DNA from 2 places in the Actinosynnema sp. CA-299493 genome. Region 1 is predicted to be linked to the other one. Evidence: riboswitches for the same ligand, from Rfam matches in the RefSeq annotation. Region 1 holds a riboswitch; the other holds the start of a gene.

Region 1 (7,073 bases):
CTCGCCGGTCTCGGCGACCTCGTCCAGCAACGCCAGCCGGCGCAGCACGGCGGCGCGCAGCGCTTCGTCCACGCCCGTCACATCCTGTCGGCGACTTGGTCGAGCAGGCGGTGCAGCCTGCGCGTCTGCGTGACCGACATCACAGCGGACTCACCGGGTGGCGCGACCAGCAGAACTCGGTCGTCCTCGACGAGCACGGTCATCGACCGGTCCCGCCCGAACGGGTCGTGGCAGTCGATCCAGCCCTCGGGTTCAGCCATCTCGCTCCGATCGGAGGTGGCGCGGCGGGGCGCCGCGCGAGCGGACGACCCCGCTCGGTAGCTACGGGGTTCCGACCTGTCCATCGGTCACCGGGGTGTCGTGACTTACCTGTTATCACCCAAGTTCACTCGATTGCTTGAGCGTGCACACGGCGTGTTGCCACCGCCGGGCGAAATGTGCGCCGGATAGGTGGGGCCGCTGGGCAGGGACCCCGGTTCCCGGCTAGGATTGGTCACGCGGCCCGCTCCCAGTGACCCCCAGGCTGGTTGAGCGGGCCGTCTTTCTTGCCGAAGGGCCCCGCTCACGTGCTGTGAGCGGGGCCCTTCGCGGTAGTGGGTATCAGAGGTCGACCGGCGTGTGGGTCATCCCGTGCGCCTGGGCGACCGGCAGGTTGGTCAGCAGGCCCTCGTGCGCGTTCAGGCCGAGCGCCAGCGACGCGTCCCCGCGCAGCGCCGCCTCCCAGCCCAGGTCGGCCAGCGCGACGGCGTACGGCAGCGTCACGTTGGTCAGCGCGTAGGTCGACGTGCGCGGCACGGCGCCGGGCATGTTCGCCACGCAGTAGAAGACGGTGTCGTGCACCTGGTAGGTCGGGTCGTCGTGCGTGGTCGGCCGCGAGTCGGCGAAGCAGCCGCCCTGGTCGATCGCGATGTCCACGAGGACGGAGCCGGGCCTCATGCCGGCCACCAGGTCGTTGCCGACCAGCTTCGGCGCCTTCGCGCCGGGCACCAGCACCGCGCCGATGACCAGATCGGCCTCGCGGACGGCCTCCTCGACGGCGTACCGGTTGGACGTCACGGTGCGCAGGCGGCCCTGGTAGAGGGCGTCGATGTGCCGCAGCCGGTCCACGTTGGTGTCCAGGACCTGCACGTCCGCGCCCATGCCCACGGCGATCGCCGCCGCGTTCAGGCCCGCCACGCCGCCGCCGATCACGACCACCCGCGCCGGGTGCACGCCGGGCACGCCGCCGGGCAGCACGCCGCGCCCGCCGGACGGCTTCATCAGCGAGTACGCGCCCACCTGCGGCGCGAGCCTGCCCGCCACCTCCGACATCGGCGCCAGCAGCGGCAGCGCGCCGTTCGGGGTCTGCACGGTCTCGTAGGCGACGGCGGTGGTGCCGGAGTCCAGCAACGCCCGCGTCAGCGGCCGGTCGGCGGCCAGGTGCAGGTACGTGAACAGGACCTGGCCCTTGCGCAGCCGCGGGTACTCCTCGGCGATCGGCTCCTTGACCTTGAGCACCAGGTCGCCCTCGGCCCACACGTCGTCCGCGCCGGGCAGCACCTTCGCGCCGGCGGCCAGGTACTCCTCGTCGGTGATGGCCGAACCGAGGCCCGCGCCGGTCTCGACCACCACGTCGTGACCGCGCTGGGTCAGCTCGTGCGCGCCCGCCGGGGTCAGCGCGACGCGGTACTCGTGGTTCTTGATCTCGCGGGGGACGGCGATCCGCACGGTGGGCTCCTTCGGCCGTTGTTACACCAAAGGTCCGGTAACGGGTACCCGGTGTCATCGTGCCGCGAGCACCAACGGGCCGGTGCGCGGTTGTGCGGTCCGGACAAGTCCGGTGGCGCGTTGACACCCGTCGGGCCCGGCACCTAGCGTGCGGGCCAACCAACTGAACATCGGCCGCGGCGCGCCAGGAGCGCCGGAACCCGCGCGGGAGAGACCTCGGTGAACGTGCCGGGGCGCCGAAGGAGCAAGTACCCCGCACACTCTCAGGCAGCGAGAACCGCTCGGGTGAGGCGACTCTGGAAAGCGCGCCCAACCGCGCGCACCCACGGTGCAAGCCGGAACGGATCGACGGTCAGCCGTCGCGACGACCCGGTGAAGCTCTCAGGTCCAAGGACAGAGTGGGGCTCTGGGTGGACCTTGCCGTGAGGGAGCGCTGTCGTGACTTTTCCGGACAACCTGCTGTACACGCCCGAGCACGAGTGGGTGGACTGGGCGCCGGGTACCCAGGACCCGGTGGCGGTCGGCATCACGTCGTACGCGGCGGACTCGCTGGGTGACATCGTGTTCGTGGAGCTGCCCGAGGTCGGCGCCGTGGTGACGTCCGGCGAGGTGTGCGGCGAGCTGGAGTCGACCAAGTCGGTCAGCGACCTGTACGCGCCGGTCAGCGGCGAGGTGGTGGAGGTCAACCCGACCGCTGTCAACGACCCGTCGCTGATCAACAACGACCCGTACGGCGCCGGTTGGCTGTTCAAGGTGGCCGTGACCGACGCGTCCGGGCTGCTGACCGCGGCGAAGTACGCGGAACTGACCGGGGACTGACGTCATGGCGATCAGCGTGTTCGACCTGTTCTCCGTGGGCATCGGACCGTCGAGCTCGCACACGGTGGGCCCGATGCGCGCGGCGATGATGTTCGCGGACCGGCTGCGGCCCTCGTCGGCCTCGGTCGACCGGGTGCACGTGGAGCTGTTCGGCTCGCTCGGCGCGACCGGGCACGGGCACGGCAGCCCCAAGGCGGTGCTGCTCGGACTGGAGGGCTGCCGGCCGGAGGAGGTCGACCCTGAAGAGGCCGAGCGGCGGGTGGCGGAGATCCGCGCCACCGGACGGCTGCGGCTGGCCGGCGCGCGGGAGATCGCGTTCACCGAGGACACCGACCTGGTGATGCACCGGCGCAAGTCGTTGCCGCTGCACCCCAACGGCATGAGCTTCACCGCCCACTCGGGTGACGCCGTGGTCGACTCGGCGGTGTACTACTCCGTCGGCGGCGGGTTCGTGGTGGACGACACGGCCACCGGCGCCGACCGGATCAAGGCCGACGAGACGCCGGTCGCGCACCCGTTCCGGACGGGTGACGAGCTGCTGGCGCGGTGCCGGGAGACCGGGCTGTCGATCAGCGAGGTCATGCTGGCCAACGAGCTGTCGTGGCGTGGCGAGGAGTCGGTGCGCTCGGGGCTGCTGGGGATCTGGGACGTGATGCAGCAGTGCGTCGAGCGCGGCTGCACTCGGACCGGTGTGCTGCCCGGTGGCTTGAAGGTGCGGCGGCGCGCGGCCGAGATGCGGCAGCGGATGGCCGCCGAGCACTACGCCACGGACCCGTTGCGGGTGATGGACTGGGTGACGCTGTTCGCGCTGGCGGTGAACGAGGAGAACGCCGCAGGCGGTCGCGTGGTGACCGCGCCGACCAACGGCGCGGCTGGCATCGTGCCCGCGGTGCTGCACTATTACACCCGCTTCGTGCCGGGCGCGTCCGACGACGGCGTGGTGCGGTTCCTGCTGACGGCGGGGGCGGTCGGCGTGCTGTTCAAGGAGAACGCGTCGATCTCCGGCGCCGAGGTCGGGTGCCAGGGCGAGGTCGGTTCGGCGTGCTCGATGGCGGCGGGCGGGCTGGCCGAGGTCATGGGCGGCACGCCGGAGCAGGTGGAGAACGCGGCCGAGATCGCCATGGAGCACAACCTGGGGCTGACGTGCGACCCGATCGGGGGACTGGTGCAGATCCCGTGCATCGAGCGCAACGCGCTGGCGTCGATCAAGGCGATCACGGCGGCGCGGATGGCGCTGCGCGGCGACGGCTCGCACTTCGTGTCGTTGGACAAGGTCATCAAGACCATGCGTGAGACGGGCAAGGACATGAAGAGCAAATACAAGGAGACCGCTCGCGGCGGGCTGGCCGTCAACGTCATCGAGTGCTGACCCGTGCGTGGGAGGCGGCCGACCGGTCGCCTCCCACACCGCCGGGTTACGGCAGGACCGCCTCGATCGCCTTCACGACCGCCTCGTCCTCAGGCTCGGTGCGCGGGCGGAACCTGGCCACGACCTCGCCGGACGGGGCGACGAGGAACTTCTCGAAGTTCCACTGGACGTCGCCGGCCGCGCCGTCGGTGTCCGCGAACGCCGTCAGCTCGGCGTACAGCGGGTGCCGGGACGGGCCGTTCACCTCGACCTTCTCGAACAGCGGGAACGTCACGCCGTACGTGGTGGAGCAGAAGGTGGCGATCTCCTCCGCCGTGCCCGGCTCCTGCCCGGCGAACTGGTTGCACGGGAACCCGACCACGGAGAACCCCTGGGCCGCGTACCGCTCCTGCAACCGCTCCAAGCCCTGGTACTGGGGCGTCAGCCCGCACTTCGAGGCGACGTTCACCACCAGCAGCGCCTTGCCCGCCACCGCGCCCAGGCTCGACGGCTCACCGGACAGCGTGCGCAGCGGGATGTCGTGGATGCTCATGCCCGCGAGGCTACGTGCCTCTCCACGAGCGCACGCAGGGCCGCCATCTCCGCCGCCAGCGCGGCCACGCCCGCCGCCGTCACGCTGACCCACGTCCGGGGCCGCTTGCCGTCGTACCCCTTCTCCACCGCGACCAGCCCGGCCTGCTCCAGCACCGCGATGTGCCGCGACAGGTTGCCCGCGGTCAGCTCCAGGGTGGACCGCAGGTAGCCGAACTCGACCCGCTTCGCCTCCGCCGCCACGGTGAGGATGCCCAGCCGGTGCCTCTGGTGCACCACGTCGTCCAGCGACGCGGTCGGGTGCTCAGCCACGCCGCAAGCCCACCAGGCCGCCGACGACGAGCACCAACCCGGGCAGCACGACCACGCTGCCCGACGACCACGTGCCGGGCGTGACCCCTTCCAGCGGCGTGAAGCCGGCGGACACGCACAGCGCGACCAGGTACCCCGCCGTGATGGTGGTGAACCGGGTGCTGCGCTCCACCGCCGCCAGCACCACCAGGCCGAGGCCGATCGCGATGAACTGCCCGATCGCCGGCTGGTCGTGCTGGAGCACCGCCGTGCCCAGCACGGCCGCCGTCGCCGTCGCCGCGAGCGGGGCCTTCCACCGCCACAGCGCGGTCGCCGCCGCGAGCAGGATCAGCCCCGCGCCGGTGCCCGAGTGGAACCGGAACGGCAGGTGCTCCAGCGCCAGGCCGATCACCGGACCGCCCAGGCCGATCGCCAGCGCGCCGAGGTAGCCCCCGGTGGACGTCTCGATGCCCACCCGCGCACCACGCCGGCGGTACCACCACACCGTCGCCAGGCCGCCCACCACCAAGGCGGTCGACCAGTACAGGCTCAACGCCACCGGGTAGCGCACGTCGAACCCGCGCGGCGACGGACCCGGCGCGTACAGCGGCACGGCCAGGAACGACGCGACGCCGAAGAACAGCAGCGGGAACGGGTAGGCGTGCCGGTCCTCCCGCGCCCGCCGGCGCAGTTCGGCCAAGTCACCCAGCAGGTCTGCCACCCAGTCAGGTTTGCACCGCAAACCAACCGCGTCAACCGCGTCACCCGCGTGGCCGGAAGATGGTCACCACCACCCGCAGCCCGAGCAGCACGCTGATGACCAGCAGGTTGTAGCCGAACACCTGGAACAGCGAGATGTCCGGACCCACCCGCGGCCCGCCGTCCGCGCCGAGCAGCAGCACCGCCATCACGCCCGCCGTCGCGCCCAGCACGGTCAGCATCACCTGGTGCAGCAGGGACACGATGAACTGCCGGTCGCGCTCGTCGGCGAACAGCCTCATGCTCAGCCCCAGCCGACCCTGCTCCAACGCGCTGGAGATCCGCTCCGCCCGCCGGGGCAGCCGCCGCAGCATGGGCAGCACCGCGTGCAGCTCCTCGGTCATGGTGCGCTTCAGCGACTCCGGCGTGAGGTGCGCGCTGAACTGCTCGTCCGCGAACGACCGCGACTCGGCCACGATGTCGAACCCCGGTGACAGCGCGGCCAGCGTGCCCTCCACGGTGGCCAGCGCCCGGAACACCGCCGCGATCTCCGGCGGGATGCTCAGCCCGTGCCGGTAGACCAGCGTGAACAGGTCGCCGAACATCTCGACGTCCGGCCGCATCCCGGTGCCGAGGTGGCGTGCCATGAACTGCCCGAGCGCGCGCTCCAGCTGCTGCTCGTCGATCTCGTCGGGCCGCGCCACCAGCTCCAGCAGCGCGTCGCGCAGGCCGGCCGGGTCGCCGTGGTCGACGGCCAGCAGCAGCTTGCCCAGCGCGGCGCGCAGCTGCGCGTCGATCCGGCCGACCGAGCCGAAGTCCAGCAGGCCGAGCCTGCCGTCACCCAGCAGCATGATGTTGCCGGGGTGCGGGTCGGCGTGGAAGACGCCGTTGAGCATCACCTGGCGCAGCAGCGCGTCCAGGAGCGTGCGGGCGAGCGCGTCCCGGTCCACCGACTCCAGCGACGCCGACCGCACGGGCGTGCCGTCCAGCCGTTGCATGACCAGCACGCGTGCCGTGCAGAGGTCCTCGTGCACGGCGGGCAGCACCACGTCCGTGCCGTCGGACGCCGCCCGCACGGCCGCCAGGTTGCGCGCCTCGACCCGGAAGTCCAGCTCCTCGCGCAACGCGGCGGAGAACCCGGCGGCCAGGTCGCGCACGCCGATCGCCTTGCCCCACCGCGTCTTGTCGTGCAACGTCGAGGCGAGTCGGAGCACGATGTCCAGGTCGGCCTCGGCGACCCGCCGCACGCCCGGCCGCTGCACCTTCACCACGACGTCCTCGCCGGACTTCAGCCGCGCCCGGTGCACCTGGGCGACGGACGCGGCGGCGATCGGCCGCTCGTCGAACTCGGCGAACACGTCCTCCGGCGGCTGCCCCAGCTCGGCCACCAGCACCTCGCGCACGGCCGGCCACGGTGCGGCGGGCACCTTGTCCTGCAACGACGTCAGCTCGTCGACCACGTCCGGCGGCAGCAGGTCCGGCCGCGTGGACAGCACCTGGCCGAGCTTGACGAACGTGACGCCGCCCTCCTCCAGCGCCAGCCGCAGCGACCGCGCCAGCCGGGTGTCGGTGCGCTCCCGCCCGCGCAGGTACGGGCCGAGGCCGTGGCGGAACGCGATCGCGGTGATCCGGGAGTAGCGGCGGGCGCGCGAGACCC
Region 2 (7,073 bases), 720 kb from region 1:
CGGACGACGCCGACCTGCAGGAGGTGAACCGGATCAAGGACGCGTGGCTCGCGGAAGCGCCGCCGTCCGTGCCGGGGATCCCGGTGCAGCGGGCGAATGGCGGTCCCCGCGGCCTGGTGAAGGTCGAGTCCGCGGATCCGGCGTACGTGGCGGCGATGCGGAAGCGGGCGCCCGAGGTGCCCGAGCCCCTGCTCGCCGCCGCCGCCAGCTACTGGCAGCTGGTGGGCGACCTGTCCGAGGCGGAGCAGTGGTGGGACGCGGGCATCAGCCCGTTGGACCAGCGCGCTCTCGACTACCGGGCGGCCGGGCTCTCGCCCGCCGACCTCGGTCGTCGCCTCGGCCCGATGACGGTGCTCCAGCACCTGCGTCGGGGTAGTGCGGCGGCCTGGTGCGTGGCCAGGTTGCAGAGGCAACGCCGGGACGGCGTGGCCTAGGTCCGACGAGTCGGGGCGGGCTCCTGAGGTCGAGGAGCCCTTACCTTGGAGGGTGCGGGCTCCCGTGCGGGGAGCCCCAGCCCCGTGCGAGGCACGAAGTACTCTTGAGGCGTGCGAGGCCTCATCACCCCTCAGCGCCTGGCCATCGCGGCCGTCTGCCTGGCGTCGCTGGTCGTGTGCTGCGGCCTGGCCTACTGGCAGTGGGACCGGTTCTCCCAGGCCGGCGGCACGTTCCAGAACCTGGGTTACGTGTTCCAGTGGCCGCTGTTCGGCCTCTTCCCCGCGTTCATGGTGTGGCGCATCCGCAGGCTGGACGCCCGGCGCGAGGCCGAGGCCGCCGCCGGGACGACGGACGCCGCCGACGAGGCCGCGCCGGAGCCGGTGGCCGCGCCGTCTCGGCCGGTCGTTACCGTTGAGCCCGTCAGAGCGCCCGTGCGGGATGACGAGGACGACGAGCTCGCGGCCTACAACCGCATGCTCGCCGAGCTCAACGCGCGGGACCAGCGGTGAGCGAAGGTAGGGCGATGAGCGGCGCGTTGACCAGGTTCCGGTTCATGGCTTACGTGGTCGGTGTCGGCCTGCTGCTGCTCGTGGTCGGCATGATCGCCAAGTACGCGGGCGGCAACGCGGGCATGGTGCAGGTCATCGGCCCCATCCACGGCTTCCTCTACGCGGTGTACCTGGTGCTCACCGTCGACCTCGCGCTCAAGTCCCGCTGGTCGATCAAGGGCACGGTGCTGGTGCTGCTCGCGGGCACGATCCCGTTCGTGTCGTTCTACGCCGAGCGCAGGGTGGTCGAGAGCGTCCGGGCCGAGAAGAGCCTGTGACCGGGCTTGACCCCGCCCGCCGGGCACCCCTAGCGTCTGGCGGTACCAACTGAACACGGCCGTCGATGTCACGCGGGAGAGTCCCCGAGCGGGGCGCCGAAGGAGCAACTCCTCCCCGGAATCTCTCAGGCACAGGTACCGCGCGACGAAGGCAACTCTGGAAAGCAGGCGCACCCGGTGCGCCTCGCCCACGGTGCAAGCCGTCCTCACCCGGCGGCGAAGCTCTCAGGCTCATGGCAGAGGGGGAGGCTCACTCGACGAGGAGTCTCCGGTGGACCGTGTCATCCTTTCGCTCGTGAATCTCTCGGACGTGCCCGCCCGTCGACCCGACCGGTCGGCCCATCGGCATGTCCGCACCCAGGGAGGGCCCGCCTGATGGAAAGCCGCCGCACGCCCCTGCACGCCGAACACGAGGCGTTGGGGGCCATGTTCACCGACTTCGCGGGCTGGCGGATGCCGCTGCGCTACGACAGCGAGCTGGCCGAGCACCACGCGGTGCGCACGTCGGCAGGCCTGTTCGACCTGACCCACATGGGTGAGATCCTGCTCACCGGCCCGGAGGCGGGCGCCGCGCTGGACCACGCCCTGGTCGGCCACGCGTCCGCGATCGGCGTCGGCCGCGCCCGGTACACGATGATCTGCGAGGCCGACGGCGGTGTGATCGACGACCTGATCGTGTACCGCACCGGTGACGCCGAGTACCTCGTCGTGGCCAACGCCTCGAACGCCGCCGTCGTGCACGAGGCCCTGGTCGAGCGGGCGAAGGGCTTCGACGCGACGGTGACCGACGCCTCGACCGACTACGCGCTGCTCGCCGTGCAGGGCCCGAAGGCCACCGCCATCCTCGCCGGCCTCACGCCGACCGACCTGGCCGCGGTGAAGTACTACGCGTCGTACCCGACCGAGGTCGCGGGCAGGCCCGTGCTGCTGGCCCGCACCGGCTACACCGGCGAGGACGGCTTCGAGCTGTTCGTCGCGCCGGACGACGCCGCGCACGTCTGGCAGGCCCTGCTGGCGGCGGGCGCGCCGCACGACCTCAAGCCCGCCGGCCTCGGCTGCCGCGACACGCTGCGGCTGGAGGCCGGGATGCCGCTGTACGGCAACGAGCTCGGCCGCGACCGCACGCCGTTCCAGGCGAACCTCGGCCGGGTGGTGAAGCTGGACAAGCCGGGCGACTTCGTCGGCCGCGACGCGCTGGCCGCCGTCGCCGAGCAGGGCGCCGACCAGGTCCTGGTCGGCCTGAAGACCGACTCGCGCCGCGCGCCGCGGCACGGTTACCCGGTGCTGGACGCGTCCGGCGCCCGGATCGGCGAGGTGACCAGCGGCGCGTTGTCGCCGACCCTGGGCTACTCGGTGGCGATGGCGTACGTCACCGTCGGCAACACCGAGCCGGGCACGCGGCTCTCGGTGGACGTCCGCGGCAGGCACGAGCCGGTCGAAGTCGTCGCACTGCCCTTCTACAAGCGCACCTCGTAAGGGAGACCCCACACATGTCCGAGCACTTCAACACCTCCCTCGCGGAGTTCGACCCGGAGGTCGCGGACGCCGTCGCCGCCGAGCTGCACCGGCAGCAGAGCACGCTGGAGATGATCGCCTCGGAGAACTTCACGCCGGTGTCGGTGCTCCAGGCGCAGGGGTCGGTGCTGACGAACAAGTACGCCGAGGGCTACCCCGGCCGGCGCTACTACGGCGGCTGCGAGAACGTCGACGTGATCGAGCGGCTGGCGATCGAGCGGGTCAAGGCGCTGTTCGGCGCCGGTTTCGCGAACGTGCAGCCGCACTCGGGCGCGCAGGCCAACGCGTGCGCGATGTTCGCCCTGATCCAGCCGGGCGACACGATCCTGGGCCTCGACCTCGCGCACGGCGGCCACCTCACCCACGGCATGCGGATCAACTTCTCCGGCAAGCTCTACAACGTGGTGCCCTACCACGTGTCGGACTCCGACGGCCGGGTCGACATGGCCGAGGTGGAGCGGCTGGCGACCGAGCACAAGCCGAAGCTGATCGTGGCCGGCTGGTCGGCGTACCCGCGTCAGCTGGACTTCGCCGAGTTCCGCCGGATCGCCGACGCGGTGGGCGCGTACCTCATGGTCGACATGGCGCACTTCGCCGGCCTGGTGGCGGCGGGCCTGCACCCGAGCCCCGTGCCGCACGCGCACGTCGTGACCACGACCACGCACAAGACGCTCGGCGGCCCGCGCGGCGGCGTGATCCTGACCAACGAGGCCGACCTGGCGAAGAAGATCAACTCGGCGGTGTTCCCGGGTCAGCAGGGCGGTCCGCTGGAGCACGTGATCGCGGGCAAGGCGGTGGCGTTCAAGCACGCCGCGTCGCCCGAGTTCGCCGACCGCCAGCGGCGCACGGTCGAGGGCGCGAAGATCCTCGCCGAGCGGCTGTCCCAGCCCGACGCGGCGGCGGCGGGTGTGAAGGTGCTCACCGGCGGCACGGACGTGCACCTCGTGCTGGTGGACCTGGTGGGGTCCGAACTGGACGGCAAGCAGGCCGAGGACCGGCTGCACGAGGTGGGCATCACGGTCAACCGCAACGCGGTGCCGAACGACCCGCGCCCGCCGATGGTGACCTCCGGCCTGCGCATCGGCACGCCGGCGCTGGCCACGCGCGGGTTCGGCGCGGCCGACTTCGCCGAGGTGTCGGATGTCATCGCGGCGGCGCTGGGGTCCTCACCGGACCTGGCGGAGCTGCGCTCGCGGGTCGAGGTGCTGGCCGCCAAGCACCCGCTGTACCCGACCCTGTGAACGACGACACGAAATAGCTCGCGGATACTGGAGGTTGTCCCGTGCGCAACCCGCGTACGGGACAACCGAAAGAGGCACCATGACCGCGACCCTCGACGCCCTGGCACTGCCGCGCGACGCACAGGACCTGCTGTTCCGCGAGGCGCGCACGGCGAACGCGTTCACCGACGAGCCGGTGACCGACGAGCAGCTCCGCGCCGTCTACGACCTCGTGAAGTGGGGTCCGACCGCGATGAACAGCCAGCCGCTGCGCGTGCTGTTCGTCCGGGGCGAGGACGCCAAGGCCCGCCTCGCGCCGCACATGGCGGAGGGCAACCGCGCCAAGACCGTCGCCGCGCCGGTGACCGCGGTCCTGGCGGCCGACACCGACTTCCACGAGCACCTCGCCACGACGTTCCCGCACTACCCGGGCGCGAAGGCGGCGTTCGCGGACGACGCGAGGCGCGCCGAGGCGGCCAGGACGAGCGCGCTGCTCCAGGTCGGCTACTTCATCGTCGGCGTCCGCGCGGCCGGTCTCGCGGCGGGCCCGATGAGCGGTTTCGACGCGGAGGGCGTGCGCGGCGAGTTCTTCGCCGACACCAACCAGCTGCCCCTGGTGATCGTCAACATCGGCCACCCGGACCACTCCGGCACCCACCCGCGCAACCCGCGCCTGGACTTCGCCGAAGCCGTCCGCACCCTCTGACCGCACCGGCCCGCCGGCCGCACCGCCGCCGCCGGCCCGTCAGCGGGACCGGTGGGCGTTGAGCCGGGCGGCCTGGCGGGTCAGGTGGGCGACCTCGGCGAGGTTGCCCGCCTGGCGGGCCGCCTCGGCGTACAGCCGCGCCGCCGTGGCCAGGTCGCCGTCGCGCTCGCGCAGGTACGCCGCCACCGCGGTGTGCCTGGGCAGGGAGCCGTCCAGCTCGGCGAGCGCCGCCAGCCCGGCGCGCGGCCCGTCGGCCTCGCCCACGGCGACCGCGCGGTTGAGCCGGACGACCGGGCTGTCGGTCAGGCGCGCCAGCTCGTCGTACCACTCGACGATCTGCACCCAGTCGGTCTCCTCGGCGGTCGGCGCGTCGGCGTGCAGCGCCGCGATGGCGGCCTGCGCCTGGAACTCGCCCAGCCGGTCGCGGGACAGCGCCGCCTGGAGGATCCCGACGCCCTCGGCGATCGCCGCGGTGTCCCACCGGCCGCGGTCCTGCCGGGCGAGCGGCACCAGGCTGCCGTCCGGCGCGGTCCGGGCCTCGCGCCGGGCGTGGTGGAGCAGCATGAGGGCGAGCAGCCCCGCCACCTCGGGGTGGTCGATCGCCGCCGCGAGCTGCCGGGTGAGCCGGATCGCCTCGACGGCCAGGTCGACGTCGCCCGAGTAGCCCTCGTTGAAGACCAGGTAGAGGACCCGCAGCACGGTGGCGACGTCCCCGGGCTGGTCGAACCGCACACCGGAGACGGTGCGCTTGGCCCGGCTGATCCGCTGCGCCATCGTCGCCTCCGGCACCAGGTACGCCTGGGCGATCTGGCGGGTGGTCAGCCCGCCGACGGCGCGCAGCGTGAGCGCGACCGCCGACGACGGCGTCAACGACGGGTGGGCGCACAGGAAGTAGAGCTGGAGCGTGTCGTCCACCGTGGACACCGGCCCCGGCGCCGGTTCCTCGTCGACGACGTCCTCACGCCGACGCCGGGCGGCGTCCGCGCGACTCGCGTCGAGGAACCGGCGCCACGCCACCGTGGCCAGCCAGCCCTTCGGGTCCCGCGGCGGGTCGTCGGGCCAGGCGCGGACCGCCTCCACCAGCGCGTCCTGCACGGCGTCCTCGGCCGCCGCGAAGTCTGCTCCGCGGCGGACGAGGATCCCGAGCACGCCCGGCGTGAGGCTGCGGAGCAGGAGCGCGTCCATGCGGGGACGTCACTCCGTGATGGTGGGCGGCGCGTGCAGGAACGGGCGCAGCTCAAGCCACTCGTGGATCGGCTCGCCGCCGGCGCCGGGCGCGGCCGACAGCTCGCCGGCCAGCTCGACGGCCCGCTCGTAGCTGTCGACGTCGATCACCATCCACCCGGCGATGAGGTCCTTGGTCTCGGCGAACGGGCCGTCGGTGACCGGCGGGCGGCCCTCGCCGTCGTACCGGACGAACGTCCCCTCGGGTGCGAGCGCCTGACCGTCGACGTACTCGCCGGTCTCCTCCAGCCTGGCCGCGAAGTCGCTCATGTACCGCACGTGGTCGGTGATCTCCTGCGGCGTCCACCGCTCCATGGGGACGTCGTTGACCGCAGTCGGCGCGCCGCGGTAGTGCTTGAGCAGCAGGTACTTGGCCATCGTGGTTCTCCTCGGTGCCGGTGCGACCCCATTCTGGTCGCTCACACCCCTGGGACGGAGCCGGTCACCGGTTCTCGACATCCTCGTCGGAAGTTTTTTGGTTCTTTCATCGTGCCTGGTCAGGAGCCGCTGTCGCCGGCGTGACCGCTGCGTGACGCCCAAATCCCCCGGCCAACCCCGGGCCGGGGGATCAGGGCGTGGCGCAGCGGACTAGGCGGCGGGAGGCGTCACCCCCGGCGGCAGGCACTCGACGTTGCGCTTGCCGTCGGGCCGCACCACGAACCACGTGCCGCCCACGCCCTGGCCCTTCCACTGGCCCGGCGTCTCGTCCTTCGCGTACGTGTAGAGCGGCCAGCCGGCGAGCGTCACCTGCTCGGTGCCGTCGGCCCGCTTCACCGTCGACACGAGCGCCGGGTCGACGCCCTGGAGCTGCGGCGTGCCGTCGGACAGCACGGGAGGCCACGTGACGGCGCACTGGCCCTCGCAGTTGGACTTCGCCGGGTCCGGCGTGTCCTTGTCGAACCGGTACAGCGTGCGGCCGTCGCCGTCCTGCACGACCTCGCCCATCTTGGGCACGCTCTTGCCGACCAACGTGACCTGCGGGCCGGACGGCGCGGGCGCGGCCTGGCCCTCTGGCGCGTCGGCGGCGGGCTCCTCGACGGGCGCCGCCTCCTCGCTGGTCGGAGGGGCCAAGGGCTCCTGAACGTCGCCGTAGTCGCCCTGGGCCGCGGCGCCGACCTGCTCGGTCTGCGCGACCGTCCTGCCCTGC

What was found. Region 1 has a riboswitch for glycine ahead of gcvH (glycine cleavage system protein GcvH). Riboswitches for the same ligand answer to the same signal wherever they lie in the genome.
Region 2: another riboswitch for glycine. It lies ahead of gcvT (glycine cleavage system aminomethyltransferase GcvT); the one in region 1 lies ahead of gcvH (glycine cleavage system protein GcvH).

The regions. Positions count from the first base shown of each region.
Region 1 is NZ_CP191993.1:8,382,256-8,389,328, reverse strand. It holds gene ACQPYE_RS35895 (hypothetical protein) at 1-72, opposite strand, end outside; gene ACQPYE_RS35890 (hypothetical protein) at 78-260, opposite strand; gene ald (alanine dehydrogenase) at 601-1,707, opposite strand; glycine riboswitch at 1,903-1,997, shown strand; gene gcvH (glycine cleavage system protein GcvH) at 2,146-2,526, shown strand; gene ACQPYE_RS35875 (L-serine ammonia-lyase) at 2,531-3,895, shown strand; gene ACQPYE_RS35870 (glutathione peroxidase) at 3,942-4,427, opposite strand; gene ACQPYE_RS35865 (transcriptional regulator) at 4,424-4,738, opposite strand; gene ACQPYE_RS35860 (hypothetical protein) at 4,731-5,438, opposite strand; gene ACQPYE_RS35855 (ABC1 kinase family protein) at 5,479-7,073, opposite strand, start outside.
Region 2 is NZ_CP191993.1:7,660,364-7,667,436, reverse strand. It holds gene ACQPYE_RS32405 (helix-turn-helix transcriptional regulator) at 1-434, shown strand, start outside; gene ACQPYE_RS32400 (hypothetical protein) at 546-944, shown strand; gene ACQPYE_RS32395 (DUF3817 domain-containing protein) at 959-1,261, shown strand; glycine riboswitch at 1,325-1,412, shown strand; glycine riboswitch at 1,414-1,508, shown strand; gene gcvT (glycine cleavage system aminomethyltransferase GcvT) at 1,637-2,737, shown strand; gene glyA (serine hydroxymethyltransferase) at 2,752-4,017, shown strand; gene ACQPYE_RS32380 (malonic semialdehyde reductase) at 4,097-4,702, shown strand; gene ACQPYE_RS32375 (RNA polymerase sigma factor) at 4,742-5,887, opposite strand; gene ACQPYE_RS32370 (YciI family protein) at 5,897-6,304, opposite strand; gene ACQPYE_RS32365 (hypothetical protein) at 6,515-7,073, opposite strand, start outside.